3 regions of the Pseudomonas sp. NY15463 genome follow, and region 1 is predicted to be linked to each of the others. Evidence: riboswitches for the same ligand, from Rfam matches in the RefSeq annotation. Region 1 holds a riboswitch; each other region holds the start of a gene.

What was found. Region 1 has a riboswitch for cobalamin ahead of ACNFIC_RS21980 (CbtB domain-containing protein). Riboswitches for the same ligand answer to the same signal wherever they lie in the genome.
Region 2: it holds a riboswitch for cobalamin, as region 1 does, so the genes downstream of both, ACNFIC_RS20215 (ABC transporter substrate-binding protein) here and ACNFIC_RS21980 (CbtB domain-containing protein) in region 1, are expected to answer to the same signal.
Region 3: it holds a riboswitch for cobalamin, as region 1 does, so the genes downstream of both, cobO (cob(I)yrinic acid a,c-diamide adenosyltransferase) here and ACNFIC_RS21980 (CbtB domain-containing protein) in region 1, are expected to answer to the same signal.

What each region holds. Positions count from the first base shown of each region.
Region 1 covers NZ_JBLUQD010000009.1:132,850-142,798, forward strand. The annotation lists gene ACNFIC_RS21960 (vWA domain-containing protein) at 1-621, opposite strand; gene ACNFIC_RS21965 (ATP-binding protein) at 675-1,670, opposite strand; gene cobN (cobaltochelatase subunit CobN) at 1,673-5,434, opposite strand; gene cobW (cobalamin biosynthesis protein CobW) at 5,438-6,505, opposite strand; cobalamin riboswitch at 6,606-6,803, opposite strand; cobalamin riboswitch at 6,866-7,089, shown strand; gene ACNFIC_RS21980 (CbtB domain-containing protein) at 7,188-7,373, shown strand; gene ACNFIC_RS21985 (CbtA family protein) at 7,384-8,079, shown strand; gene ACNFIC_RS21990 (cobalamin biosynthesis protein) at 8,079-8,489, shown strand; gene cobM (precorrin-4 C(11)-methyltransferase) at 8,515-9,267, shown strand; gene ACNFIC_RS22000 (DUF1272 domain-containing protein) at 9,333-9,575, shown strand; gene ACNFIC_RS22005 (response regulator transcription factor) at 9,772-9,949, shown strand, end outside.
Region 2 covers NZ_JBLUQD010000008.1:71,560-81,508, forward strand. The annotation lists gene ACNFIC_RS20205 (ATPase) at 1-593, shown strand, start outside; gene ACNFIC_RS20210 (DUF1624 domain-containing protein) at 863-2,029, shown strand; cobalamin riboswitch at 2,126-2,323, shown strand; gene ACNFIC_RS20215 (ABC transporter substrate-binding protein) at 2,449-3,462, shown strand; gene ACNFIC_RS20220 (FecCD family ABC transporter permease) at 3,459-4,475, shown strand; gene ACNFIC_RS20225 (ABC transporter ATP-binding protein) at 4,472-5,260, shown strand; gene ACNFIC_RS20230 (pseudoazurin) at 5,278-5,712, shown strand; gene ACNFIC_RS20235 (OprD family porin) at 5,709-7,046, shown strand; gene ACNFIC_RS20240 (GNAT family N-acetyltransferase) at 7,335-7,850, opposite strand; gene ACNFIC_RS20245 (tyramine oxidase subunit B) at 8,109-9,248, shown strand; gene ACNFIC_RS20250 (RidA family protein) at 9,281-9,703, shown strand; gene ACNFIC_RS20255 (NAD(P)/FAD-dependent oxidoreductase) at 9,756-9,949, shown strand, end outside.
Region 3 covers NZ_JBLUQD010000010.1:51,623-61,571, reverse strand. The annotation lists gene ACNFIC_RS22460 (cobyric acid synthase) at 1-1,335, opposite strand, end outside; gene cobD (threonine-phosphate decarboxylase CobD) at 1,332-2,324, opposite strand; gene cbiB (adenosylcobinamide-phosphate synthase CbiB) at 2,317-3,225, opposite strand; gene bluB (5,6-dimethylbenzimidazole synthase) at 3,222-3,872, opposite strand; gene ACNFIC_RS22440 (cobyrinate a,c-diamide synthase) at 3,869-5,164, opposite strand; gene cobO (cob(I)yrinic acid a,c-diamide adenosyltransferase) at 5,161-5,772, opposite strand; cobalamin riboswitch at 5,883-6,103, opposite strand; gene ACNFIC_RS22430 (hypothetical protein) at 6,251-6,829, shown strand; gene ACNFIC_RS22425 (C40 family peptidase) at 6,958-7,491, opposite strand; gene ACNFIC_RS22420 (C40 family peptidase) at 7,637-8,275, opposite strand; gene hda (DnaA regulatory inactivator Hda) at 8,403-9,107, opposite strand; gene ACNFIC_RS22410 (AI-2E family transporter) at 9,251-9,949, opposite strand, start outside.

The DNA.
Region 1 (9,949 bases):
TTAAGTTCGCTGACATTGCGGCAACTGTTCGATGTGCTGGTATTGGGCCTGAAGTTGCTCGGCAAGTTGTCGTGCCCGCCCCAGACGCACAGCCGCAAGTTCCATATCCACCACCAACGTGCTGCACGGTAACGGTGTAGGCGCCTGCCATCTTGCCAGGCGACCATCGGTCAGGAGCAGGCAGCGCTGCACTTCATGGGGTACCCGCTTGCCCCGCGCCAGTAACCATTGGCGCGCTTCTTCCAGCGCAGCGAACAGCGGCGTGCCTCCGCCTGCACCCAACGCCTGCAACCAGGGTTGTAACGCAGCAGACGCCTTGAGGCCGTGACGCTGCCAACGCGGCGCATCGCCACTGGCAGTGAGCAACGCCAGGCGCGCGCGCTGCCGGTAAGCCTGGTCGAACAACGCCGCCAACAGCCCCTTGGCTTGGGACAACGCCTGATGCCGACGCGTGGAAGCCGACGCATCGACGATCACCAGCCATAGCTCGGGTGCCTGGGCCTGACGCTGCTGCCAGCACAGGTCGCGACGCTGCCTAGGACGGCCCTTGAGCAAGGTAGCCAGCCAGGCGATACGGCCCTGCTCGGCCGCGCGAGCACGGCCACGCGCAGCGCTTGGCAGCTTGCCGATACGGGGCCTGGCATCCGTGGCCTGATCAGGGTGACGACGGATGCTCAGGGCTTTTTTGCCCAGTTCGGCACCTCGCGCCGCGCACCAGCATCTACCGGCTGTGGCGGCAACGCGCCCCAGTCGCCCTGCCCTTGACGTGGCTCGGCTTGTCCGGCCTGTTGTGGCGGTGCCGCCTGCGGTTGCGGGGCCTGGGCGCCACGGCGATGACGCAAGGCGAATTCGGCCACCGCGTCGATATCTTCTTCGCCGATGGCCGGTGCACCGCGCCAGGCGGCGTGAGCACGAGCGGCGCGCAGCCAGACCAGGTCGGCGCGCAAACCGTCGACGCCCGCGGCATAGCAGCGCTCGGTGATCAACGCCAGTGCTTGATCGTCCAGGGCAATCGCAGCCAAGCGCTCGCGGGCGCCATGGCAGCGCTCGCGCAACGCCCCCTGGGCCTGGGCCCATTGCGCACAGAACGCCTGTGGGTCGCTATCGAACGCCAGCCGCCGACGGATGATCTGTTGCCGTGCGTCAGGCGTTGGCAAGCCGTCGAGGGCGACATTGAGCCCGAAGCGGTCGAGTAACTGCGGGCGCAGCTCGCCTTCTTCGGGGTTCATGGTGCCGATCAACACGAAACGCGCCGAATGCCGGTGGGAGATGCCATCACGCTCGATGCGGTGGGTGCCGCTGGCGGCCACATCCAGGAGCAGGTCGACCAAGGGGTCGGGCAGCAAATTGACTTCATCCACGTACAGCACGCCACCATCGGCATGCGCCAGCAGCCCCGGCGAGAAACGCGCCTGGCCCTGGCCCAGCGCGGCGTCCAGGTCCAGCGTGCCCACCACGCGCTCCTCGGTAGCCCCCAGCGGCAGAGTGACGAACGGTGCGTCGCCCAACAAGTCAGCCAAGCCTCGGGCCAAGGTGCTCTTGGCCATGCCGCGCGGGCCTTCGATCAGCACACCACCAATCTTCGGGTCGATGGCGGTCAGGCACAGCGCCAGTTTCAGCGGCTCGGCGCCGACAACGGCGGCCAGGGGAAATTGTACGGGTTCGCTCATGGTCAGCAGTCTTCCTCGCCGTCGAGCAGCTGTTGTTCGAGGCTTTCGCGGTAATCGCCCGGATGCTGCCACAGACCACGCTGCTGGGCTTCCAGCAAACGTTCGGTGAGGTCGCGCAGGGCTTCGGGGTTGTGTTCGCGCATAAAATCACGGGTTGCCGGGTCGAGCACGTAGGCGTCGGCCAGACCTTGGTAATGATGGTCATCGATCAAGTGCGTGGTGGCATCGAAGGCGAACAGGTTGTCCACTGTCGCGGCCATTTCGAACGCCCCTTTGTAGCCATGGCGCTTGGCGCCGTCGATCCACTTGGGGTTCAGCGCACGGGCACGGATCACCCGGTTGAGTTCTTCCTTCAAGGTACGGATGCGTGGCCGGTCGGCCTGGCTGTGGTCGCCGTGGTAGCTGGCGCGAGAACTGCCAGCCAAGGTCTCGGCTGCGGCCAGCATGCCCCCCTGGAACTGGTAGTAGTCGTTGGAGTCGAGCAGGTCGTGCTCGTGGTTGTCCTGGTTCTGCAACACCGCCTGCACCTGGCTCAGGCGCTGGGCGAAGCGTTCACGCGCGGGGGTGCCTTCATCACTGGCACCGTAGGCGTAGCCGCCATGGTTGAGGTAGACCTCGGCCAGATCCTCACGTCCGTGCCACAGGCGCCCGTCGATGGCGTTCTGCACGCCTGCGCCGTAGGCGCCGGGCTTGGCGCCAAATACCCGCCAGCCGGCTTGACGGATGGCCAGCTCGGTATCCATGCCCTGATCGAGCAAGGCCTGGCGGTCACTGCGTACCCGCGCGGCAAGCGGGTTCAGATCATCCGGCTCATCCAGCGCGGCTACCGCCTGCACGGCAGCATCGAACAAGCGAATCAGATTGCCGAAGGCATCGCGGAAGAATCCCGACACCCGCAAGGTGACGTCTACGCGCGGGCGATCCAGCAGGCTCAACGGCAAAATCTCGAAGTCATCGACCCGCTGGCTGCCAGTGGCCCATACCGGGCGTACGCCCATCAGCGCCATGGCCTGGGCGATGTCGTCGCCACCGGTGCGCATGGTGGCAGTGCCCCATACCGACAGGCCCAACTGGCGCAGGTGGTCACCGTGGTCTTGCAGATGGCGCTCCAGAATCAGGTTGGCCGACGCCCAACCCAAGCGCCAGGCCGTGGTGGTGGGCAGGTTGCGCACATCGACCGTGTAGAAATTGCGCCCAGTCGGCAGTACGTCCAGGCGTCCACGGCTGGGGGCACCGCTGGGCCCTGCGGACACGAAACGCCCGGCCAGTGCCGCCAGCACACCCTCGATTTCCGCAGCGCCACAGGCATCCAGTTGCGGCGCCACCTGCTCGGCCAGCGCTTGCAAGACCTGGCGCACCGGTTCCCAGTCCTCCTGCGTGGGCAGTGCCAGCGTACCGTCCAAGGTCTGTTCGATGAGCGCCAGTGCCAGTTGCTCCAGACGCTCACGGGTGTCACCGGCAGTACGCCATAGCGCTGCGTCCTGTGCTTGCAGCATCGCCGGACGCGGCCCCTCCCACGGCAGACCCAGGTCACAATCCAGTGGGTCGATGCCCAACGCCAACGCCTTGGCCAGGCTGCGGATCAGGCTGGCGTTGCCGCCCTTGCCATCGCCGCGCTCGACCCGCAACAGCGCCAGCAGCGTGTCACGGCGCAGACGGCCCTCGGGCGACTGACCGAAAATGTGCAGCCCATCGCGGATCTGCGACTCTTTCAGGTCGCACAAGTAGGTGTCCAGGCGTGGCAGCCAGACCGCCGCGTCGTCGAGCTGGCCTTCGAGCGCAAGCTCGCGGTCGATATGGTTGGCCTTGACCAGTTCGAGGATATCGCGCTGCAACTCACGCGCGCGGCGCGGGTCGAGCAACTGCGCTTCATAGTACTCGTCGGCCAGTTGCTCCAAATGGCGCAGCGGGCCATAGGATTCGGCGCGGGTCAGCGGCGGCATCAGGTGATCGATGATCACCGCCTGGGTACGGCGCTTGGCTTGGGCGCCCTCGCCCGGATCGTTGACGATGAACGGATAGATGTTTGGCAGCGGCCCCAACAGCGCGTCCGGCCAGCATTGATTGGACAGCCCAACGCCCTTGCCCGGTAACCATTCGAGGTTGCCATGCTTGCCCACGTGAATCACCGCGTCGGCAGCGTAGCCGTTGCGCAGCCAGAAATGAAACGCGAGGTAGCCGTGCGGCGGCACCAGGTCCGGGTCGTGGTAGACCGCGCTGTGATCGACCTGATAGCCCCGTGCTGGCTGGATGCCAACGAAGGTCAGGCCGTAGCGCAGGCCCGCCACCATCATGCGCCCGGCGCGATACATCGGGTCCTGTTCAGGCGCGCCCCAGCGCTCGAGTACGGCGCGCTGGTTGGCCTCAGGCAAGGCGGCGAAGGCGGCGTGGTAATCGGCCATGCTCAGGCTTTGGGCGCAGGGGCGCTGGTCGAGGTGGTCCAGGTCGTTGGTCACTCCGCCCAGCAACTGGTGGATCAGTTGCGTGCCGCTGTCCGGCAGACCGGCCACCGGATAGCCCTGGGCTTGCAGAGCGTTGAGGATGTTCAGCGCCGCGCCCGGAGTGTCCAGGCCTACGCCGTTGCCAATGCGCCCATCGCGAGTCGGGTAGTTGGCCAGCACCAGGGCCACGCGTTTTTCCTGATTGTCCAGGCGCTGTAGCACCACCCAGCGCCGGGCAAGCTCGGCGACAAAATCCATGCGTTCGGGATGCGCGCGGTAACACACGACATCCGACTGGCTGCGCTCGCTGCGCCAGGCCAGGTCCTTGAAACTCACAGGTCGGGTGATGATGCGCCCGTCCAGCTCCGGCAAGGCGATATGCATGGCCAGGTCCCGGGCACCCAGGCCCTGCTCGCTCTGCTCCCAGGCTGGCTGGTTGTCCTGGGCACAGATTGCCTGCAGCACCGGTACGTCGCGACGCAGTGGACGCAAGTTGGGCCGCTCGGGGCTGGACAAGGCGAACCCTGTGGTGTTGATCACCACCTGCGCCTGCACCTCATCGAGCCACTGCTCGACCTGATCCAGGCAACCGGCCTCCTTGAGACTGGCCACGGCAATCGGCAGCGGGTTCAGGCCACAGGCCTGTAAACGCTGGCAGAACACGTCGATGAACGCGGTGTTGGCTGCCTGCAAGTGCGAGCGATAGAACAACAACGGCGCCACCGGCCATTGTGGGTTCCATTCGGCGTACCAGTCCTGTAGCTGCGCGCTGGGCCTGGCCGGGTGGTACACCGCCGTGCGCGGCAACGGCTGCGGTTCATCCCAGGCGTAGTCACGTCCAAGCCACTGGCTGGCCAGGCAGTTGAACAGGTTGACGGCGTTCGCCTTGCCACCCTGGCGCAGGTAGTGCCAGAGGCGCTCGGCCTGCTCGCCGCGCACGCTGCCGAGCCCCGTGAGTTCGGGATCGGGGCGGTCGTCGCCGGGCACCAGGATCAGGTGCACGCCACGGCTGGCCAGTTCCACCAGTTGCTCGACACCGTAGCGCCAGTAACCCACGCCGCCGTGCAGGGAGACCAGGATCACCTTGGCATGGCGCAACACCTGGTCGACATACAGGTCGACCGATGCGTGGTTCTGCACCTGCATCGGGTTGGCCAGACGCAGGCTGGGGAAATCGTCCGGCAACTGCTCGGCGGTATCGGCGAGCAGTGCCAGGTGCGAATCGCCGCTGCAGAGAATCACCAGCTCTGCCGGGGTCTGGCCGAGGTCGGCGATGCTGTCGTCCGGCACGAAGCCGCCGGGCTGGGTCCGCAGCAGGTGCATCGGTCAGGCGCCCAGGGCCTGGCGCAAGCGCGCCTCCAGCTGATTGGCGTCCAGATCCTGGCCAATCAGTACCAGACGGGTGATGCGCGGCTCATCCTGACGCCAGGCGCGGTCGAAGTGCTTGTCGAAACGCGTACCCACGCCCTGGATCAGCAGACGCATCGGCTTGCCGGGGATGGCGGCGAAGCCCTTGGCGCGCAGGATGCCGAACTCGGTGACCAATTGGTTCAGGGCCTCGAGCAGCAGGCCTTCGTCGGCCTCGGGCAGGTCGATGGAAATGGAATCGAAGGCGTCATGGTCGTGGTCGTCGTGCTCATCGCCGTCATGGTGCGAGTCGTGGTGGGTGCGACGACCATCGATGTGCGCCTCGGACTGCGCGCCCACGCCCAGCAGCACGTCCAGCGGCAGACGACCGCTGCTGGCTTCGATCACCTTGACCGCTGGCGGCAGCTCTTCGGCCACCTCGGCACGCACCTTGGCCAAGCCCTCGGCGTCGATCAGGTCGGCTTTGTTCAGCACTACCAGGTCGGCGCTGGCCAGTTGGTCGGCGAACAGTTCATGCAGGGGCGATTCGTGGTCCAGGTTGGGGTCGAGCTTGCGCTGGGCATCCACCTGCTCGGGGTAGGCGGCGAAGGTGCCGGCAGCCACGGCTGGGCTGTCGACCACGGTGATCACCGCATCGACGGTGCAGGCGTTACGGATTTCAGGCCACTGGAAGGCCTGCACCAGCGGTTTGGGCAGTGCCAGGCCGCTGGTTTCGATGAGGATGTGATCCAGGTCGCCGCGGCGTGCCACCAGTTCGCGCATCACCGGGAAGAACTCTTCCTGCACGGTGCAGCACAGGCAGCCGTTGGCCAGCTCGTAAACCCGGCCGTTGGCTTCTTCTTCGCTGCAGCCGATGCTGCATTGCTTGAGGATTTCGCCGTCGATGCCCAGCTCGCCGAACTCATTGACGATCACCGCGATGCGGCGGCCCTGGGCGTTGTCGAGCATGTGGCGCAGCAGCGTGGTTTTACCCGAGCCGAGAAAGCCGGTGACGATGGTGACGGGAAGCTTGGCCAGTGTTTTCATGTCGCAGTGCCCTTGGCAGCTATGGCGCGGGCAAGCGGTACGACAGCCACGGGCGTTGCCGGCCGGGCGCGTTCGCCACCGGATCACCCCGCCCGGTTGAATGTCGAAAACGTCGCGAGGCAGGTCTCCTGGCTTGCACGGTGCCGGCCAAAGCCGACCGGCTGGCGCCTTCCCGCGCGCTGCGCAGTGGCTGTGCCAGACCTTTGAGTGCCTACAGTTGCGGGGGCAGCCGCGGCTTCTACCGCGTTCCCGTCTTAGCTCCGGCGCGCGCCGGAGAACCTCGAACCGGCAAGGCTACGCAGTGCTCGCACGACGGTCAACCGCCCGACACGATTGACGCACGTCCGGCCGCGTGATTTGCTAGCGCCCTTGCGTCAAGGTGCCCCTTTGGGGGTGAAACGGGAAACCGGTGCGTCGTGCGTCTATCGAAAAGGCCCGACAAGGCCGGTGCTGCCCCCGCAACGGTAAGCGAGCAAGGCGTCTGATCCACTGTGCCAGTAGTCCGGCATGGGAAGGTGACGCCAACGCTGGAGCCAGGCTCCACCTCGCCAGCCCGGAGACCGGCCTTGCGTGCTACCAACACCCCGCGGTGGGCGGGCGCTGTCGTACTCCCTGGGCCATTTCGCGCCCGGGGCCGCCGCGCTTGCCCGTTGCCAAAACAAAAGCAGCAGAGGAACGCGTCATGCCTATCAGCAGTGCCAAACACAGCATCGCCACCCCGGTTACCCTCAGCCAGCGTCTGGTCATCGCGGTGGGCGCCTGCCTGCTGGGCCTGAGCCTGGTATATTTCGCCGGTTTCTCGCACATCGAGGCGGTACACAACGCTGCTCACGACACCCGCCACAGCGCCGCATTCCCCTGCCACTGAGTAGCCCAGCATGATCATGCGCATTGCCCGCACGGCGGGTTTCAGCGGGCTGCTCGCCGCCCTGCTGTTGACGTTGCTGCAGAGCTTCTGGGTGGCCCCGCTGATTCTGCAGGCAGAAACCTACGAAAGCGCCGCACCAGTCACCGAACACCACGAACACGGCAATGCCACTGCGACCCACGAACATGAACACAGCGCCGAAGCCTGGGCGCCGGAAGACGGCTGGCAACGGGTGCTGTCCACCACCGGTGGCAATCTGGTGGTTGCCGTGGGGTTCGCGCTGATCCTAGTGGCCCTGTATAGCTTGCGCGCCCCCGGCCGGACCAGCACGGGCGCTTGGTGGGGCCTGGCCGGCTTTGCAGTGTTCTGTCTGGCACCGACCCTGGGCCTGCCGCCGGAACTGCCAGGCACTGCCGCCGCCGATCTGGGGCTGCGCCAAAGTTGGTGGATCGGCACTGCGGCCGCTACGGCCGCAGGCCTGGCACTGCTGGTGTTCGCCCGGCATTGGCTGTTCAAGGTGCTTGGCGTGGCGCTGCTGGCGATCCCGCACGTGATCGGCGCACCGCAGCCGCCCGTGCACGAAAGCCTGGCGCCCGAAGCGCTCGAAACGCAGTTCAAGGTCGCTTCCTGGCTAACCAACGCCGCGTTCTGGCTGGCCCTTGGCCTGCTCAGCGCCTGGCTGTATCGCCGCTCCAGCCAAGCCTGATGGCGGCCTGTACACAACCGCCTGCGCTGTTCGCGGGCTTTGGCTGCCGTCGCGGCTGCCCGGTAGAGACCCTGGCCGCCCTGCTGCGCCGGACCCTCGCCGGGCATGGCCTGCCCGTCAGCGCCTTGCGCGGTATCGCCAGCATCCACGCCAAAGCCCGCGAGCCAGGGCTGCTAGCCTTGGCCGAGCACCTGGACCTGCCACTTGTCTGCTTCGACGCAGGACACCTGCTGACCTTCGAGCCACTGCTCAGCCAGCGTTCGGCCGCCGCCTTCGCCCAAACCGGTTGCTGGGGCGTGGCCGAGAGCGCAGCATTGTGTTTGGCCGCCAGCCAGACCCAACAGCCACGCCTACATGTGCCCCGCCAAGTCTTGGGTGGCGCAACCCTAGCGCTGGCCTGCGGCGGATAATCCGTACTTTTTGCAAGGATCCTTCATGACGGTCTACTTCATCGGCGCAGGCCCCGGCGACCCGGAATTGATCACGGTCAAAGGCCAACGCCTGATCCGCCAATGCCCGGTGATCATCTATGCAGGCTCCCTGGTCCCTCCGGCGGTACTCGAAGGCCACAGCGCCAGCCATGTGATCAACAGCGCCGAACTCCACTTGGAGCAGATCATCGAGACCATGCGCCAAGCCCACGCCAACGGCCAGGACGTGGCCCGGGTGCACAGTGGCGATCCGAGTTTGTACGGTGCCATTGGCGAGCAGATTCGCCACCTGCGCGAACTGGGCATCGACTACCAGATCATCCCCGGAGTCACCGCCACCGCGGCCAGTGCAGCCCTGCTCGGCTGCGAACTAACGCTACCGGATGTAGCACAGACCGTGATCCTCACCCGCTACGGCGACAGCTCGCCGATGCCAGCCGGCGAACAGCTTGCCGACCTGGCCCGGCACCGCAGCACGCTGGCCATCCACCTGGGCATTCGCAACTTGGCGCGCATCGTCGAGGAACTGCTGCCGCACTACGGCGCGCAGTGTCCGATAGCCGTGGTGCACCGCGCCACCTGGCCCGACCAGGACTGGGCCAGAGGCACCCTGGCAGATATCGTCGAGCACGTCGCACGCAAAGGCTTCCGGCGTACCGCGCTGATTCTGGTCGGGCATGTGCTGGGCGATGCGCCGTTCGCCGACTCGGCGCTGTACCGCGCCAGCCATGCCCACCTTTACCGCCCGGGCACTTGAGCTGATTGCTCGATCACGCTACGACGTAGCACACTGGTGCTCCCCTACCGACAGAGGCCATGACCATGCTCGAACTGCGCCCCAACTGTGAATGTTGTGACCGTGACCTGCCGGCCGATAGCCCGGATGCAGTCATCTGCTCGTTCGAATGCACGTTCTGCCAAGACTGCTCCGTCGAGCGCCTTCAGGGCCGCTGCCCCAATTGCGCCGGCCAACTGAGCCCCCGCCCGACCCGTGTTGGCCAGGCCTTGCAGAATAACCCTGCTTCCACTCAACGGGTCGTGAAGGCCCATAGCACCTGCGTTTGAGTCTCGAAGCACGAGGGCGGTCCTACGCCATCTTGTAGTCCTTTTCAACAAAACCCTGTTGTATTTTCAACACGCCTATACTGTCCTATTACCAAGGCTCCTGAATCTCCGTAATGTGCGCTCCCCCCAGCTCTGCAGCCCCAGGCCGAGCCTGCTGGTTGGCTGGAAGCGAGCACTTTTGAACAGGAGTTTAACCATGACATCCGTGCTGCTGGTCGATGACCATCACATCGTTCGTCTTGCCGTGCGCATGCTGTTGGAGCGTGAGCGGTTCACCGTGGTCGGCGAGACCGGCAAAGGCAAGGAGGCAGCCAGCCTCGCGATGCAAACCCGGGCCGAGGTTGTCATTCTCGACATCGGCTTGCCGGACCTTG
Region 2 (9,949 bases), on a different contig from region 1:
TGAAAACCGGCATGCTCGCCGCCCTGCTGGCCCTGTTCGCGACGCTCACAGGCTGCACCAGCCCTTCGACCAGCCAGGGGCACTTCTACTCAGCCACGGAACTGTCCAGCGTGTCCCTCAGCCATGGCCAGCATGTGGCAGTGTTGCTAGGCCGCAACGCCGCCGCCACCCTGGACTACCTACAGCGCCACCACGACGCCGCCGCACCGGCTAATGGCCAGGCCACCCCGGTGGCGACCCTGGGCGGTAACCAGGCGTACAACTGGCTGGCCAACTCCCTGGCCCAGCAGTTCGCCGAGGTGACGTTCTACGAAGACCTCGACACCCTGCTGGCCGACCGCCCCGATGTGATCGTGCTACTGGACACCCAGAGCCGCGTGGCGAGTGGCCCTGGCGGCGATATCCAGGCCAGTGTGGTCGCGCGATTCTTCGACGAGCAATTGACGTATATCGGGCGTGCCGAAGGCGTGGCGCGCCAGGCGGCGCAAGGCGCCACGGTGCTGCGCCAACTGGACGCCGTACAGGCGGTGCAGGCCGACGCGCTAAAACAGTTCGATGCGTCACTGCACCGGCTGATGCAAGGAGCCGCCTGAGCCGCGCACCGACTGAAGACGCCAGCCAGCATCCTCGCACTGGCGCAACGGCAGCGGTGAGCTGCCGCCCGAGCAGCGCCGGTAATCACCTGCGAACAGGCGGTTACTGCGTCTGCAAGCCCTGCGTATGCACAACATAACCGGCGCTGCCCCCCACGAACACCGCGAAGCAGCACGCATGCAGTGTCAGAAAGCACTATCCCAGAATGAATAAATAGTTATAAGATAACGTTTCATTTGACATCCATTCCTGCCTGCGACCTTTCCAGATGACAAGCGCTTCAGCCACCCCCACCCTGCTTACCCAGCGCCTGCAGAGCATCGACGCCCTGCGTGGCCTGGTGATCCTGTTCATGCTGCTCGACCACGTACGTGAGACCTTCTTCCTGCATCGCCAGGTCAACGACCCGATGAACGTCGACATCACCGAACCCAGCCTGTTCGCCAGCCGCACCCTGGCACACCTGTGCGCGCCGGTGTTCGTGCTGCTGACCGGCCTGTCGGCATGGCTGTATGGCGAGAAGCACCAAGGCCGGGGCGATGTCTCGGCGTTCCTGTTCAAGCGCGGGCTGTTCCTAGTGGCGCTGGAGTTCACCCTGGTGAATTTCGCCTGGACCTTCCAACTGCCACCCAGCGTGATCTACATGCAGGTGATCTGGGCCATCGGCGTGAGCATGATCGCCCTGTCACTGCTAGTGTGGCTGCCGCGTGCGGCGCTGGTGCTGCTGGGGGTCGCGATTGTCGCTGGGCATAACCTGCTCGATGGCCTGCACTTTGGCCCGGACTCGGCAATGCACGTGCCGTGGGCCATCCTGCATGACCGCGGCTGGCTGGAGGTATCCGACAGCCTGCGCCTACGCACTTCTTATCCGGTACTGCCGTGGATCGGGGTGATCACACTCGGTTATGCCCTGGGGCCGTGGTTCGGCCGCAACAGCCAGGCCTGCGTGCGTCAACGGCGCCTGCTGCTGGTCGGGGCTGGCGCGCTGTTGGGCTTTGCGGTGCTGCGTGCGTTCAATGGCTATGGTGAAGCGCCATGGCACAGCTACCCGTCATTCACCCAGACCCTGATGAGCGTGTTCAACGTCACCAAGTACCCACCTTCGCTGCTGTTCCTGAGCCTGACTCTGGGCTGCGGCCTGCTGTTGCTACGCGGCTTCGAGCGTGCAGGCACTGCACGCTGGATTGGCGTGCTGGCGGTATTCGGCGCCGCGCCGATGTTCTTCTACCTGCTGCACCTGTATGTGCTGAAGGTACTGTACGTGGCCTGCGTGGCACTGTTCGGGCTCAACCAAGGCGAGTACTTCGGCTTCAACGGCATCGCGGCGGTATGGCTCGCAGCAGTGCTGCTGGCCATCGCGCTGTACCTGCCGGTGCGCGCATTCGCCCGCCTGAAAGCCCGGCGCCGCGATATTGCCTGGCTCAAGTACCTTTGAAGACGCGCTGCGCGCTTCAAGTGGCTAGCTACGCTGCAAGAAAACACGCAACCGCTCTACTTGCAGCTTGCCGCTTGTAGCTTGCCACTCAAGGGGTCTACCATGCCCACCGCCGGTTTCCACACGGAATTAATAGGGAACTCCCGGGCCGCCCAGTGCGTGCCCAAGGGAACTGCCCCCGCAACTGTAGGTGCCGAGCCCGTGCCATCGATGCCACTGGAGACTCATCCGGGAAGGCTGGCGCAGGGCCTGGACGCACCAGTCAGGAGACCTGCCGGCATACATTCACCAACCGGCGGGGTGTCCGGGATGGCCATCTCCACCCCTTGCGGGTGCTGCCTGTCGACCTGTGCGCCAGGCCCGGCGATGCCTGTCCGTGCGCTCATTCCGTGCACCGTTCGATAGGAGATCGCCCGACCATGCTGCCCCGTTTAGCCACCCTGCTCGCCAGCCTTTCGCTGGCAAGCGTCGCTCAGGCCGCGGCCACTCAATACCCGCTCAGCGTCGACAACTGCGGCCTCGTGCAGACCTTCACCCAAGCGCCCGAGCGTGCGGTGACCATCGGCCAGGCCGGCACCGAAATACTCTACGCACTGGGCCTGGGCGACAAGCTGGCCGGCACTTCGCTGTGGTTCAACAACGTGCTGCCCGAGTTCGCCGCGCAGAATGCCAAGGTGCCACGTCTGGCCGACAACGATCCTAGCTTCGAGGCGGTAGTGGGCAAACGCCCGCAGTTAGTGACAGTGCAGTTCGAATGGATGGTCGGCGCCCAGGGCGTGGTGGCGACCCGCGAGCAGTTCAGCGAGCTGAAGATCCCGACCTATCTGCTGCCCAGCGACTGCGAGGGCAAGGACAACCTGGTGGGCGCCGACGGCACCCGCCTGCAGCCGTTCCAGGTCGACACCCTCTACAAGAGCGTTAGCCAGCTGGCCGAGATCTTCGATGTACAAGACCGCGGCGATGCGCTCAATGCCACGCTCAAGGGCCAGTTGGCCCACGCACAGCAGCAACTGGCCGGCAAGGACCTGTCCGGCACCAGCGCGCTGTTCTGGTTCTCCAGCGCCGACCTTGAGATGGACCCGTACGTGGCCGGTCGCCAGGGCGTGGCCGACTTCATGCTACAGACCCTGGGCGTGCGCAACGTTGTCGAGTCCAACGAAGAATGGCCGACCGTAGGCTGGGAAACCTTGGTAAAGGCCAACCCGACCTGGGTGATCATCGCCCGCATGGACCGCCGCCGCTTCCCCGCCGACGACTACCAGAAGAAGCTCGACTTCCTGCGTAACGACCCGGTGGCCAAGCACATGGACGCGGTCAAGCACGGCCGGGTGATCGTGCTCGACGCCGACGCCATGCAGGCCGGCATTCGCCTGTTCCGTGGCCTGGAGCGTTTGTCCGACGCTTTTGCCAGTGGTAAAGCCCCGCAATCATGAACCGTTTGCTACCCCTGAGCCTCGCAACCCTGATCGCCCTGCTAATGGCCCTGCTGGCCGGTATCGCCATCGGTGAAACCCGCCTGGGCGCCGAGCTTGTGTGGCAGGTGCTGGGCAACCACCTGTGGCAAGCCGGACATGTGCTCGACCCGATCGACGCCGGCATCGTGTGGAACTACCGCCTGCCGCGCACCCTGGTGGCGGCGGCCTGTGGCGCAGGCCTGGCCACCTGCGGGGTGATCCTCCAGGCGCTGTTGCGCAACCCATTGGCCGAGCCGTACCTGCTGGGGCTGTCGGCCGGTGCCTCCACCGGCGCTGTGGCAGTGGGCCTGCTGGGTTTGGGCGGCGCGGCATTATCGCTGTCCGGCGGCGCGTTCATCGGCGCCCTGGTGGCGTTCGGCCTGGTACTGGTGCTGGCGCGTGCCAGCGGCAGCAGCCAGAACAACGCCCAAGTGATCCTTGCGGGGATCGCCGGCTCGCAGTTGTTCACCGCGCTCACGGCGTTCCTGATCACCAAGTCGGCCACCGCCGAGCAGGCGCGCGGCATCATGTTCTGGCTGTTGGGTAACCTCAGCGGCGTGCGCTGGCCGTCGGTGTGGCAGGCGCTGCCGGTGGCCTTGCTGGGGCTGGGCGTTTGCCTGTGGCATCGGCGAGCACTGGACGCCTTCACCTTTGGCGCCGATTCGGCCGCCTCGCTGGGGGTACCGGTGCGCCGTACGCAGTTGCTGTTGATCAGTTGCGCAGCGCTAGTCACCGCCGTGATGGTCTCGATCGTCGGCGCCATCGGCTTCGTGGGGTTGGTGATTCCGCATGCCCTGCGCCTGCTGCTGGGCACCGGCCACAGCCGCCTGTTACCCGCCAGTGCGCTCGGCGGCGCACTGTTCCTGATCCTCGCCGACATTCTCTCGCGCACCCTGATCACCGGCCAGGTGATCCCGGTGGGCGTGGTCACCGCGCTGATCGGTGCGCCAGTGTTCGCGCTGATCCTGATCAGCCGCCGGGGGCGCCCATGACCGCCATGAACCTCTGCGCGCAGGCCCCGTTGAGCTGCCAAGGCCTCAGCCTGCGTCTGGCCGGCCGCGACGTGCTGCGGGGTATCGACCTCAGCGTGAACCCCGGTGAAACCTTGGGCCTGGTCGGCCCCAACGGCTCGGGCAAGTCGACTCTGCTCAAGCTGCTCGCCGGCCTGCGAGCGCCCAGCAGCGGCAGCGTACAGTTGCTCGGCGAGTCGCTGGCGAAGCTCCCGCGTCGGCGCATCGCCCAGTGCCTGGCGCTGGTCGAGCAGCAGGCCGATACCCTCGACAGCATCAGCGTGTTCGACGCCGTAGCCTTGGGCCGAACCCCGTGGCTGTCAGCCCTGACACCGTTCGGCAAGGCGGACCGAATCATCGTCGAACAGGCCTTGGCCGATGTCGACGCCACTCATTTGGCCGCGCGGCTATGGCGCGAGTTGTCCGGTGGCGAGCGCCAACGCGTGCACATCGCCCGCGCCCTGGCCCAACGCCCGCAGTTGTTGCTGCTGGACGAGCCAACCAACCACCTGGATATCCAGCACCAGTTGAGCCTGCTGCAGCAGGTGCAGGCCTTGCCAGTGACTACCGTGGTAGCCCTGCACGACCTCAACCAGGCTCTCACCTGTGATCGCCTGGCTGTGCTCGACCAGGGCCGTCTGGTCGCCCTCGGCGCCCCCGAAGCGGTGCTCACGCCCGAATGCTTGCTGCGTACCTTCGGCGTGCACGCCCACTACCTCACCGACCCTTACGATGGCGCGCGCATCCTGCGCTTTCGCGCCCCCTGAACCAGGACGTTCCGCCCATGCTGCCCCGCACCGCCGCCCTGCTGCTCGCCACGTTGCTGGCCACCCCCGTCGCCTACGCTGAGGTGCATGAGGTGAAGATGCTCAACCGTGGCGCCGATGGCGCCATGCTCTATGAGCCTGATCACCTGCACATTGCCCAAGGCGACACGGTGCGTTTCCTGCCAACCCAGGCCGGGCACAACGCCGCCAGCCTGCCTGAGTTACTCCCGGCCGGGGCCCGCGCGTTCAAGAGCAAGCTCAACCAAACCTTCGAGCACACCTTCGACGTCCCTGGTTTGTACGGCATCCAGTGCATCCCGCACCTGGCCATGGGCATGGTGATGCTGATTCAGGTCGGCGAGCGCAGCCACACGGCCCTGCCCGACACCCTTCCGGCCCGCGCCAAGGCACGTCTGGCGGCGCAGCTGCAACAACTGAAGGCCGGCCAATGACGCGCCTGTTCATCGCCCTGCCCTTGCTTGGACTGAGCCCGCTGGCGCTGGCCGAATCTGCGCAATCCCAGGCCAATGGTTTTATCGAGGACAGCACCTGGGGCCTGCTCAACCGTATGCTCTTCGATCAGCGCGACTACCGCCACGGCGGGCGCAACAGCGGCGCCCGCAACGCCTACAAGCCGCGCAGCGAGCGCAATGGCATGGCCGAAGAATGGGGCTACGGCCTGATGGGCACGTTCAGCTCGGGCTTCACCCAAGGCCTGGTCGGCGTCGGTGTCGATGCCCACGCCTACCTGGGGGGCAAGCTCGACAGCGGCGGCGGCCGCGCTGGCAAGGCCCGGCTGCTGAGCCTGGACAACCAAGGCCACCCCAAGGACGACTACAGTCGTGGCGGCGCAGCGGTGAAGTTGCGCGTGTCCAACACCGTGCTGTCGTATGGCGAGCAACGGGTCAAGACCCCGGTGTTCAGTTCCTCCGACAGCCGCCTGCTGCCCGAGACCTTCACCGGCTGGTTCCTCACTAGCAGCGAAATCGACACGCTCAAGCTAGTGGCTGGCCACTTCACCGAGAACGCCGACCGTAACGCCTCGAGCCACGACCAGGGCTTCGTGGTGAACTACTCCAACGGCCGCCAGGGCACTGCCTTCGACCTGGCCGGCGCGGTGTGGAACCCCAGCGCGAACGTCAGTTCCAGCCTGTACACCTCGCGCTATGCAGACACCTGGAACCAGCACTACCTGGGCAGCACCCTGAGCCACGCCATCGATGCACAGCGCAGCCTCAGCCTCGACTTGAACCTGTACCGCACCACCGACACCGGCAAGGCTTTGTCCGGGCGCATCGACAACACCACCTGGAGCCTGGTCGGCCGCTACGCCCAAGGGCCCCACGCCTTCAGCCTGGGCTGGCAGCAGGTGGATGGCAACACACCGTTCGACTACGTCAGCCGCGGTGCGATCTATATCGCCAACGCCGTGCAGATGTCCGACTTCAATGCGCCGAACGAGAAGTCGTGGCAGGCGCGCTATGACCTGAACATGGGTGCATATGGCATCCCGGGGTTGAACCTGACGGCGCTGTACGTGCGCGGCTTCGCTATCGACGGCAGCCACGTCGACCCTAAAGGTGGGTACGCGTACCTGGGCTACGGGAAGGATGGCAAGCACTGGGAGCGCGACCTTGAAGCACGCTACGTGGTGCAGGCCGGCAAGGCCAAGGGGTTGGCGTTTTCGCTCAGGCACAACGTACACCGTGGGGATACGGCGCAGGCCGAGCTGGATGGCGATCAGATCAGACTAGCGGTGGAGTATCCGCTTACCGGTGGGCTCTAAAAAGCTGTCCTTCTAAGCTGACACCGTCCCCTGTAGGAGCGGCCTTGCCGGGGTGCCGGACCGGCCGGAAAGGGCTGCGCAGCAGCCCCGACGATCTTGCATGAGACTGAGATCCGGGGGCTGCTGCGCAGCCCATCGCGACGCAAGGCCGCTCCTACAGGGGCAGCGTGGATTCAAGCTTTGCGCAGTCCTGTGGGTGCGGGCTTGCCCGCGAAATTGGCGACGCGGTACATGGCACCGGCTTTGCCGGTGTTCGCGGCACGAGGCAGCTCCAGGAGCCGCGTGGATTCAGGCGTTGCGCAGCCCTGCGAGCCCATCGAGCTGCATATGCGTGGTCCGCCAGACCGGGTCGGGCTCGATGTCGACGATCTCGAACCCTTGGCGCTCCCAGAAGCGAATCGCCCCCGCCAGGAATGGGTGGGTATGCAGGTACAGGCACTCCACACCAGCCCCTTGCGCATGCGCGCGAAGCGCTGCGAACAAGGCACCAGCCAGGCCATGACGGCGATACTCGGGGCTGACGAACAGGCGCACGATTTCCACGGTGTTACGGGCCTGATAGTCGAGCTGGGGGAAGCGGTGGTCATACGGCAGGTAGCCCACGCCTGCGATCAACCGGCCCTGGTCGTGGGCCACCAGAAAGTGCCCATCCCCCTCAATGAAGGTTTCGCAAAAGCGCGCCAGGTCCCGCGGCAGCGGTGAATCGGCGAGTATCGGGAAAAGCTGCCGGCGCGCGTTATCGATAAAGCGCACAGTTTCGGCAATAGCGTGGCGGCTGACAGGGCTGATGGTCCAGGTAGGCATTGCTCGGTGCACAACGACGGGTGGGCTGGCTGTTCTACCGCAGCAAAGGCCCCGGCGCAATGCCGTTCACCTGTCGCCCGGCTGGGCCTGGCAGGGATGGTCAACGCCGCTGGCAGGCTGACACAAGACGACCTACCAGCCGTTAGCCAAACTGCGCCTCAGCTCTCGACGCCCCGCATCCTCATCTGCATGGGCGAGCCCCAACAAGAAACCCGATCGCAGCGGTGCCCTTGAGCGCCCTGCGCAGTGAGACCCGCCATGACTTTCGACACCCGTATCGACTTCATCTACCTCAGCGAACAGGACATGATTCGCGCCGGCGTGACCGACATGCCGGCTTGCGTAGACACCATGGAAGAAATGTTCGGCCTGCTTTACCAGGGTGACTATCGCATGGCCGGGCCGAACAGCGACTCCCATGGGGCGATGATCACTTTCCCCGAGCACTCGCCCTTCCCGAACATGCCTAAGCCGACTGCTGACCGCCGCATGATGGCCATGCCGGCCTACCTGGGCGGCAACTTCCAGACCGCCGGGGCCAAGTGGTACGGCTCGAACATCGCCAACCGCGAGAAGGGCCTGCCGCGCTCGATCCTGATGCTCACCCTCAACGACGCCGACACCGGCGCACCGCTGGCGCACATGTCGGCCAACCTGCTCTCGGCCTACCGTACCGGCGCCATCCCCGGCGTAGGCGCCCGCCACCTGGCGCGCAAGGACGCGAAAGTCATCGGCCTGGCCGGCCCCGGGGTGATGGGCAAGACCACCGTGGCAGCGTTCATGGCGGTCTGCCCACAGGTGGACACGCTCAAGATCAAGGGCCGTGGCCAGAAGAGCCTCGACGCCTTCGTCACCTGGGTGCACGCGACCTTCCCGCAGATCGTCAATGTCCACGTCGTACAAACCCTCGAGGAGGTGGTGCGCGGCTCGGACCTGGTCAGCTATTGCAGCTCGGGCGAGGTCGGCGACCCGTCGCAGTACCCGCTGGTACGCCGCGAGTGGGTCAAGCCCGGCGCATTCCTGGCCATGCCCGCGCCATGCAGCATCGACGCCGGCATGGAGCAGGCCGACGTGCGCAAGGTGGTGGACAACACCGGCCTGTACGAGGCTTGGTTCGAAGAACTGCCCAAGCCGGCGCACAACCACGTGCCACTGGTGGGCGTGCGCTTCATGGACATGATCGCCGAAGGCAAGCTCGACGCCGCCCAGGTCGAGGACATCGGCAAGATCATCGCCGGTGACGCACCAGGCCGGCTCAACGACGAGGAAATCATCCTCATGTCGGTCGGCGGCATGCCCGTGGAGGACGTCGCCTGGGGCACCGTGGTGTACCGCAACGCCATCGCCCGAGGCATCGGCGTCAAGCTCAACCTCTGGGAAACCCCGGTCTTGAGCTGACCCTTTCACCCACTGACAACAAGGCAATCAGCATGACCCAGATCACCAAACTCAAGACCGGCTCCAAATTCGAAGACATGGCCAGCTACTCCCGCCTGGTGGCCGTGGACAACTGGATCTACGTCTCCAACACCGCAGGCCGTAACCCGCAGACCCAAGTGATTCCCGAAGACGTCATCGAGCAGACCCAACAAGTGTTCGCCAACATCGAAACCGCCTTGGCGGCGGTCGATGCCAGCCTGGCGGATGTGATCTGCTCACGCGTGTTCATCCAAGACCCGAACGATGTGCCCAAGGTGATGGAGGCCATTGGCGAGAAGTTTCGTGGAATCGACCCGGCCACCACGGTGACTTGCCCGCCGCTGGGCTCGACCGTGTACAAGGTCGAGCTTGAGGTCACAGCCTATCGCGGCGCTTCGCGCGCCGATGTTGCGCTGATCCGCCTGGGCCAGTGAAAGCACACGCCGCCGTTTTGCCTACCCTGTTCCACTAGCCCTGAGTAATGCCATGTCCCCCACCATCACCCCTGTCCAGACCCACCCCCGCCAGCCGGACGCGACCACCGTCGTGATCATCGGCGGCGGCATCATCGGCCTGACCGCCGCACTGACGCTGGCCGAGCGCAACATCCCGGTGGTGGTGCTGGAGAAGGGGCGTATTGCCGGCGAGCAGTCCTCGCGCAACCTGGGCTGGGTGCGCAA
Region 3 (9,949 bases), on a different contig from region 1:
GAGCCCTGCCCAGCGCAACAGCGCCGCGCACGACTGGCTGCCTTCGAACAGACCATGCAGGTAGGTGGCAAGGATCTGTCCGTCATCGCTGATGGCGCCGTCGCAACGGCCATCGGCCAATTGCAGCGCAGGCTGTGCAAGCGCAGGGCCTGTGGTGACCCCCGCGTGAATCTCATAGCCGACCACCGCTGCCTGCTCCAGTTCGAGGGTGCCGGTCACGTTGCGCAGTTGCTTCTCGGCTTCCAGCACCGTGACGTAGTCCAGCAGCCCGAGGCCATCACTGCTGCCGGCCGCCCCTTCCAGGCCCAGCGGATCGCAGACCTCGCGACCGAGCATCTGCAAGCCGCCACAAATACCGATCAACTTGCCGCCGTAACGCAGGTGTCGGGCAATCGCGCTGTCCCAGCCACGCGCGCGCAGTTGCGCCAGGTCCCCGCGCACACTCTTGGAGCCCGGCAGGATGATCAGGTCGGCAGGCGGAATCGGCTCACCTGGGCCAATGAACTGCAGATCAACCTGCGGGTGCAGGCGTAGCGGATCGAAATCGGTGTGGTTGCTGATACGCGGCAACACCGGAACGATCACCTTGAGCACCCGTTCACCCTTCTGGCCCTGGCGCCGGTCGATACCGTCCTCGGCCTCCAGGTGCAGGTCGGTAACAAACGGCAGCACGCCCAGTACCGGCTTGCCGGTGCGTTGCTCCAGCCAGTCCAGGCCCGGTTGCAGCAAGGCGATATCGCCCCTGAAGCGGTTGATGACGAAACCCTTGACCCGCGCCTGCTCGCTGGGTGACAGCAGCTCAAGGGTGCCAACCAGGTGGGCGAATACCCCGCCGCGGTTGATGTCGGCCACCAGGATCACCGGGCAGTCGACCGCCTCGGCAAAGCCCATGTTGGCGATGTCGCCGGCACGCAGGTTGATCTCGGCCGGAGAGCCTGCGCCCTCTACCATCACCACTTGATACGCCTCGCACAGGCGCGTGTGCGATTGCAGGACCGCCTGCATGGCGATGGCCTTGTAGTCGTGATAAGCCACCGCGTTCATGCTGGTCACGGCACGGCCATGCACGATCACCTGGGCACCGGTGTCGCTATTGGGTTTGAGCAGCACCGGGTTCATGTCGGTGTGCGGCGCCAGCCGGCAGGCTTGGGCCTGCACGGCCTGGGCACGGCCGATCTCGCCACCGTCGGCGGTCACCGCGCTGTTAAGTGCCATGTTCTGCGGTTTGAACGGCACCACGGCAATGCCTTGGCGCAGCAGCCACCGGCACAGGGCGGTCACCAGGGTGCTCTTGCCGGCATCGGACGTGGTGCCTTGCACCATGAGCGTGGTCATGTGGTTTCCTTGTGGTAGTCCGCCAGGGCCTGGGCCAGGCGCTGCTCGTCGGCCATGCTCGGAGCCAGGCCAAAACGCAGGGCCTGTGGCTGCTCGAACATGCGCACCAGAATGCCGCGACGGGCGAGAAAATCATGCAGGTGCGCGGCGCGTTCGCTGCGCACATATTGAAACAGCGCGCAGCCACCGCTCGGCGCCAACCCACTGGCGCTCAGCAGGTCAGCCAGGCGCTGGCTGGCGGCGGCGCAGCGTGCGATCTGCGCCTGCTGCTCGCGCTGATCGGCGTAGCAGGCCTGGCCCAGCACCCGGGTCGGGCCGCTGACGGTCCAGGGGCCGAGCACGTCGGCCAAACGCTGCAACAGCGCAGGCTCGGCGGCAACAAAGCCCAGGCGCACCCCGGCCAAACCGAAGAACTTGCCGAACGAACGCAACACGATCAGCCCTGGCTGCCCGGCCTGATCGACGATGCCATGCTCCGGGGTGTTGTCCATGAACGCTTCATCCACCAGCAGCCAGCCGCCGCGCGCGGCCAGGCGCGCATGCCAGGCCAGCAGCCGCGCGCGCGGCAGCGTGCGGCCAGTGGGGTTGTTGGGATTGACCAACAGCAGCACATCGAGGCTGTCGAGTTGCGCCTCGACCTGCTGCTCGTCCAGTTCGAGCAACGCATGACCGGCGCGCTGCCAGGCATGTGGGTGCTCGGCGTAGCACGGTGCCAGCACCCCGACACGCCCGGCTGGCCGCAGGTATGGCAGGGCCTGGATTGCCGCCTGGGAACCGGCCACCGCCAACAGTGGAGTGGCACCGTAATAGGTGCGAGCGGCCTGTTCGAGACCATCCTCGACCTCCGGCAGGCGCGCCCAGGCGTCCAGTGGGATCGGCGCAATCGGGAAGGCCCACGGTGCGATGCCACTGGACAGGTCCAGCCAGTGCTCGCGGGCAATACCGTATTGCTGCACCGCGCGCAGCAGACGACCGCCATGTTCAAGCATTCAGATAGCCCCCCAGGCAGATCACCAGCAGCCACAGCCAGACCCCGCGCTGCACCAGACTCCAGCCGCGCTCGATGGCGTCGGCATCGGCCATCGGTCCTTCGCCTAGGCGTGGCCGCTCGTGCAGCTCGCCGTGGTACACCGCAGGGCCGCCCAGCTCTACGGCCAGCGCGCCGGCACCGGCTGCCATCACCGGGCCCGCGTTGGGGCTGTCCCACAGCGGCCCTTGCTGGCGCCAGCAACGCAGCGCCAGACGGGTCTTGCCGAGCAGCGCGTAGGTCAGCGCCACGAGCCTTGCCGGCAGGTAGTTGAGCACATCGTCAATGCGCGCGGCGCACCAGCCAAAGCGTTCGAAACGTTGGTTGCGATAGCCCCACATTGCATCCAGGGTATTGCTCAGGCGGTACAGCACGACGCCCGGCGCACCTGCGACGATGAACCAGAACAGCGCCGCGAACACCGCGTCGCTGCCATTTTCCAGAACCGATTCAGTGGCCGCGCGGGCCACAGCGGGCTCATCCAGCTCGCGGGTTTCACGACTGACCAGGTAGCCCACGCGCAGGCGAGCTTCATCCAGGTCGCCCTGGCGCAGGGCCTGGGCCACCGGCAGCACATGCTCGCCCAGGCTGCGCAGGCCCAGGGCGCAATACAGCGCCAGGACATCGACCAGCCAGCCGATATACGGCAACCACGACAGCAGCAGCGCGACCAGCGTCAGTGGCACCACGGCGATGAACCAGGCGCTGACGCCATGGCTGCGCCAACCGCGCCCGCCCGCGTTCAATCGGCGTTCGAGGTGCTTGGCCAGGTTGCCGAACCCCACCAGCGGGTGGCGTCGTTTCGGCTCGCCGAGCAGCGCGTCCAGGGCCACACCTGCAACGGTCAACAGGGCCACGCTCATGGCCGTTCTCCCCAATGGTTTTCGTACAGCATTTCACTCAAGGGGCGCTCTTTGGCCCAGTGTTCCATCACCAACATCGGCGCCGGGTAGAACTCGATCACCGGGCCCAGGCACAACACCGCCACGGGTTTTGCCCCGGCAGGCATGCCCAGCAGCTCGGCCAGCGCCTGCGGGTCGAACAACGACACCCAGCCCATGCCCAGCCCTTCGGCGCGGGCCGCCAACCACAGGTTCTGGATCGCGCAGGATAGCGAAGCCAGATCCATTTCCGGCAAGGTACGCCGGCCAAAGATATGCGGCTCGCGGTTGTCCATGAGCGCGGCCACCAGCACCTCGGCGCAATCGCCGATACCTTCGACCTTGAGCTTCATGAAATCGTCGGAACGCTCGCCCAGCGCCTCGGCGGTCAGCACACGCTCCTGTTCCACCAAACCCTGGATGCGCTCGCGCAGCGCACGCTGGCTGATGCGGATGAAGCGCCACGGCTGCATCAGCCCCACGCTGGGGGCCTGGTGCGCAGCGGCCAGTAGGCGGCCAAGCAGCGCGGGGGCCACCTCCCCCCCGGCGAAGTGGCGCATGTCGCGGCGCTCGCCGATAGCCCGGTAGATCGCCGCGCGTTCGGCCTCGCTGTAGGCGTGATCGCTCATGGTCGCAACAGCGCCGCCGCCGCATCGGGATTGGACGGGAAGTAGAAGTGCACGTAGGAGGCAGTCAACCGGCCCAGGCGATAGACCGCCTCGTTGCCTCGCCCACCGTTGGGGCTCAGGCCTCGAGCGATGGGCTCCAGCACGGTGCTGGTCAGCGAGTGGTGGTAGGTGTGCCCACGCAGGGTGCCTTCGGGCAACTCGACCGCTTGCAGCGCCAGGGCAGCCAAACGCTTCTGCATGGTTGCCTCACCAGGCAGCACACCAAGCAGTTCGGCACGTTCACCGGCCACATCGGTCAGCGCGTCGAGTAGATACAGCATGCCGCCGCACTCTGCCAGCAGTGGCTTGTCCTGGTCATGGTGGGCGCGAATCGCTTCGAGCATCGGCGCGTTGGCCGACAGTGCACGGTGATGCAGTTCAGGGTAGCCACCAGGCAGGTACAGGCTGTCTACCAACGGCAGCTCGCGGTCGTGCAGCGGCGAGAAGAATTCCAGTTGCGCGCCAAGGCTACGCAGTACGTCGAGGTTGGCGCCGTAGAGAAACGCGAAGGCTTCGTCACGGGCCACGCCGATGCGTACGCCGGACAATGATGCCGCGTGGCTGAGGGGGGCGGGCGCAGCGAAGCTCACCGGCGGAGGCAACGTTGCGTCACAGCTGGCGCCCAAGGCTTCGGCGGCGGCGTCCAGGCGAGCGTCAAGGTCGTTCAGCTCGCTGGCCTGCACCAGCCCCAGGTGTCGGCTGGGCAGTTCGATGCCGCGCTCGCGGGACAACCCGCCATACCAGCGCAGGCCTTCAGTCAGGCTACCTTCGAGCAACTGTGCGTGGCGCAAGCTCCCGACGCGGTTGGCCAGCACCCCTGCAAAGGGCAAGTCCGGCTGATAACGCGCCAGGCCAAGGGCCAGGGCGCCAAAGGTCTGGGCCATGGCCGTGCCGTCGATCACCGCCAGCACCGGCACGCCGAAATGCCGGGCCAGGTCCGCGCTGGACGGGGTGCCGTCGAACAGCCCCATCACCCCTTCGATCAGGATCAGGTCGGCCTCCTCGGCCGCCTCCCAGAGCAAGCGGCGGCTCTCGTCAGCGCCGATCATCCACAAGTCGAGTTGGTACACCGGTGCGCCACTGGCACGTTCGAGGATCATCGGGTCAAGGAAGTCCGGCCCGCACTTGAACACCCGCACCTTGCGCCCGAGGTTGCGGTGCAGGCGCGCCAGGGCGGCAGTGACCGTGGTCTTGCCCTGGCCCGAGGCCGGGGCGGCGATCAGAACCGCAGGGCATTGACGCGGCTGACTCACAGTTCAACGCCCTTCTGCGCGCGGATACCGGCCTGGAAAGCGTGCTTGAGCATGCCCATCTCGGTGACGGTGTCGGCCATCTCGATCATTTCGGGCTTGGCCCCACGGCCGGTGACGATCACGTGCTGCATCGGCGGGCGGGCCTGGATGTCGGCCAGTACCTGGTCAAGGTCGAGGTAGCCGTGCTTGAGGGCGATGTTCAGCTCATCGAGCACCACGAACTGTACCGAGGCATCCTGCAACAGCTGGCGCGACACGGCCCAGGCAGCTTCGGCGGCGGCGATGTCACGGGCACGGTCCTGGGTCTCCCAGGTAAAGCCCTCGCCCATCACGTGGTAGCGCACCTGCTCGGGGAAACGGCGGAAGAACAGCTCTTCGCCAGTGCTGTTGCGGCCCTTGATGAACTGCACCACGCCGCACTGCATGCCATGCCCGAGCGCGCGGGCGAGCATGCCGAAGGCCGAGCTGCTCTTGCCCTTGCCGTTGCCGGTCAGTACCAGCAACAAGCCGCATTCGTTGGGGGAATTGGCGATGCGTTCGTCGATGATCGCCTTCTTGCGCTGCATGCGCGCCAGGTGACGTTCGTCGCGTTCGGGGGATTCGCTCATCAGGGGTCTCCGCTGTCTGGCGCCAGGCGGCGACAGGTGAAAGGCGGGCAAACGGAGAACGCGCAGGGGCCGTGGCACAGGCCACATCGCACCGCGCATCACCCTCCGTGATGCCGTTGGCAGTTGCAGGCCGGTCTCCGGGCTCATGAGCGGGCCACAGGCCCTGACCGCGCGCCTTCCCGGGCCTAGGGCCCAGTGGCCTTGCGCGGCCTTCGACTCACCTACCGTTGCGGGGGCAGCGCCGGAATCGCACCTTGCAGGCGCACACCGGCTTCCCAGTTTCACCCCACCAAGCCAAGGCTCGCGAGGCACCTGAAACACGCGGCGAAGGTTAGAGGGTTGCACCGGGAGCGTCAATGAACGAAGGCCCGACTGAACCGGACCAATGGCCAATCTACCGGCTTGTGCCACACTGAGGGCAGTGATATCACTTAGCCAGCACTTAGGCGAATATCAAAACAAGAACAAGGAGCGCTGCATGCAGGGTCTAATCATCAACAACCCGAACCTCGAATTCCTGCGCCCGGCACTGGAACGTTGGGTCGACTGCATCGACCGCTTCAACCAGTTCCAGGGCGATAACGATGCGCCCTACTGGCATGGCACCACGGCCAACGTGGGCTTGCTCGCCGCCGCCGCCTGGCAAGGTGAACTGGTGGCACTGCCGCAATCGACCAGCAAGAAACAGCGTGATGAAGGCGACCGCGAAGGCCGCTGCGACCTGACCCTCTGCAGCGCCGAGGCGACGATTCACCTGCATGCAGGTCAACGCTGGCCGCGCCTAGCCCGCCTGGACCTGTCCGCAGCACTGCTGGAAACGTCCCTGCAGGCCAAATGTATCGCCTACGCCAGCCAACTCAAGGCCGGTGCGCTGTTCGCCACGCCCTGGAAAGCCGGCCAGCACGCCAGTCCCGAGGAACTGCAAGACCTGGTCGACGACCTGCACAAGCACAGTGCCTGCGCGGTGGCCTGGTACTTCCCCTATGCCTATCGCAAGCTGCACAACGAATTGGGGCAATACTTCCCCGGCGTGGCGCTGCTGCTCAAGCAGGCCTGAAGGGAAACCGCGCGCAGGCTTGCGCAAAAACGGCGTGTCGTGCGCCGACCGCAGGCCTTGGCGGGTAGCGACGGGCTACGTGATCTGGTTCATCTGCCAGGCCCGAAGCACCTGGCAAGCGCGGAAACTTATGGGTTCTGCGCCAGATGCCCCGCAGGCAGCACGCGCTTGGCTTGCAAGTAAGCCTTCGACCAATAGCTGTTGGACAGATAATCCAGACGCACCGTGCCGCCGGTAGAAGGTGCGTGCACGAAACGGCCTTCGCCTACGTAGATGCCAGCATGGCTCACCTGCCCGCCGCCATTGGTGGCGAAGAACACCAGATCGCCAGATTGCAGGGCATTGATCGCCACGCTTGGCGCGCGCATGCCAATCATGTCACGGGTGGTGCGCGGCAAGCTGATGCCAGCGGCGTCGCGGTACACATAGCCGATCAGGCCGCTGCAGTCGAAACCCGAGTCCGGGGTATTACCGCCCCAACGATAGGGCGTTCCCACCAGACCAATCGCGCGAAACAGCACATCTTCGGCCACCGGCGAGGACGGTTGCGACTGATTGAAGGTGACGGGAGGATAGACCGGCGCCGGGGCCGGAACATGGCTGGAACAGGCCGCCAGCAGGGCCACCAGCCAAAGCAATGCGAAACGCGCCAACATCGCCATGATCGAACATCCTGTCGTGAATACTCCGGCCGCAGCCGAAGGCGAAAAGAGTTGAGAAATTAGATTAGACGCTTTCTGTAAATGCGCACGGCGGCGAGCTTTTCAGCTACGCCGCCGTGGCAGGGTACAGCATTTTGACATCAAATCAATTGCGCGAGAGCGTGGTGCTCGGGGCCATCGCCAGGGCGCGCTTGGCTTCGATGAAGGTCTTGCTCCAGTAGCGATCGCTCAGGTTGTCGATGCGCACACCACCGCTGCGGCGGCTGCTGGAGTGGATGAACTGGTTGTCGCCCAGGTAGATGCCGGCATGGCTGACGCGACCACGGCCGTTGGTGCTGAAGAACAGCAGGTCACCCGGCTTGAGCTTGTTGCGTGCGACCTTGGGGGCATCGACGTTGATCATTTCGCGAGTCGAGCGCGGCAGGTTCATGCCTGCTTCTTCGCGGAACAGGTAGCCGATGAAACCGCTGCAGTCGAAGCCGGACTTCTCGGAAGTACCGCCGAAGCGATAGCGGGTACCGATCAGCGACATACCACGCTCGAGGATGCTGTCGGCCAGCACCGGAAGCTGATAAGGCTTGCTGTTGCTGGAGAAGGCGTCGAGGTCTTCTTCATTAGCCAGCTCTTCCTCGGTGAATACGGAAGAGGTGGGCGCCTTGATCTTGGCCGATTGCTCGGCGACCAGGCGATGATCCTGTGATTGAGTGGCCGGACCTTGGGAGGCGCAACCGAACAGCAGGGTGGCAAGTGCAAGTGGCACGAGGGGTGCGAAGCGCTTCAGCATGGGCACGACCGTGTCTGTAGTCCTTTAGAAGGTGGAAACTATGCCCTCTATCGTGACCATTTGCAAATTTTATCGAAAAACATGTGACTTTTGCGTTTTTCCGCTCTGGTGCCGTGTTTTCAAGGGCTTACCAGCCCAGGGTTTCCTTGAGAAACGGAATGGTCAGCTTACGCTGGGCTTGCAACGAGGCCTGATCGAGGCGTTCGAGCAGGTCGAACAGTGCGCTCATGCTGCGCGTGCCACGGGTGAGGATGAAGTGGCCGACCTCGTCGGTCAGGTGCAGGCCGCGACGCGAGGCGCGCAGTTGCAGGGCACGCAGCTTGTCCTCGTCGGACATGCCGCGCATCTGGAAAATCAACGCCAGGGTAAGCCGTGACTTGAGGTCGGCCAGCTTGATCGGCAACTCGCGCGGCGAGCTGGAGGCGGCTAGCAACAGGCGCCTGCCACTGTCACGCAGGCGATTGAACAGGTGGAACATGGCCTCTTCCCAATCGGCCTTGCCGGCGATCACGTGCAGGTCGTCGATACACACCAATTCGTACTGTTCGAGGTGATCGAGCAGTTCGACGCCACGTTCGAGCAGTTGCGCCAGCGGCAGGTACACCGCCGGCTCGCCCAGTTGCTGGAAGCGCTGGGTGGCAGCTTGCAGCAGGTGGGTACGCCCCACGCCCTGCTTGCCCCACAGGTAGATGAGGCTTTCGGTCCAGCCGGCGTCGGCTTCGCACAGCCGCTCGACATAGCCCAATGCCGCGGCATTGGCGCCCGGGTAGTAGTTGATGAAGGTGGCGTCATCGCGCAGACGCACACCCAAGGGCAACTGGATCGGTTTCATGCTCGCGGGTGGTCGCAGGGACCACAGGGGGCCTTTGATGAACAGTGTGCAAAGTCTATACCCGCAACGCGGGCGGCACAATCGGGCAGCGCAAGAGCGTCAGTAAAATCAAGCAGTTGCGCATTACGATGCGTGCCGCGCGGTCAAAGGTCCGGATCGATTTGCCCCGCGTACATGTCCGACTCTTTATAGAGCGCGTGCACATGGCGCAGCAACACCATGATCACCGCCGCCACCGGCAGCGCCAGCAGCACGCCGGTGAAGCCGAACAGCTCACCGCCAGCAAGAATCGCGAAGATCACCGCAACGGGGTGCAGGCCGATGCGGTCCCCCACCAGCAGCGGCGTGAGCACCATGCCCTCGAGGGCCTGACCGACCATGAACACGGCCACGATACCCAGCATCGGGTACAACTCGCCGCCGAACTGGAACAATCCGGCGACGATGGCCGCGCCGATGCCAATGATGAACCCCATGTACGGCACGATGGCCGCCAGTCCCGCGAGCATCCCGATCAGCAGACCCAGCTCCAGCCCCACTAGCATCAGTCCGGTGGAATAGATGACGCCCAGCGCCAGCATCACCAGCAATTGCCCACGCACGAATGCCCCTAGCACCTCATGGCACTCCCCGGCCAGTGCCACCACCTGCGGCTCGCGCTGGCGCGGCAGCAAGCTGCGCAGCTTGGCCATCATCAGGTCCCAGTCGCGCAGCAGATAGAAGCCCACCACCGGGATCAGCACCAGGTTGGCCAGCCAGCCGATCAGCGCCAGGCTCGATGCGGTGGCCTGGGACAGCAGCATGCCGACGATATCGGTGGTTTGGCCGACGTGATCGCCGAT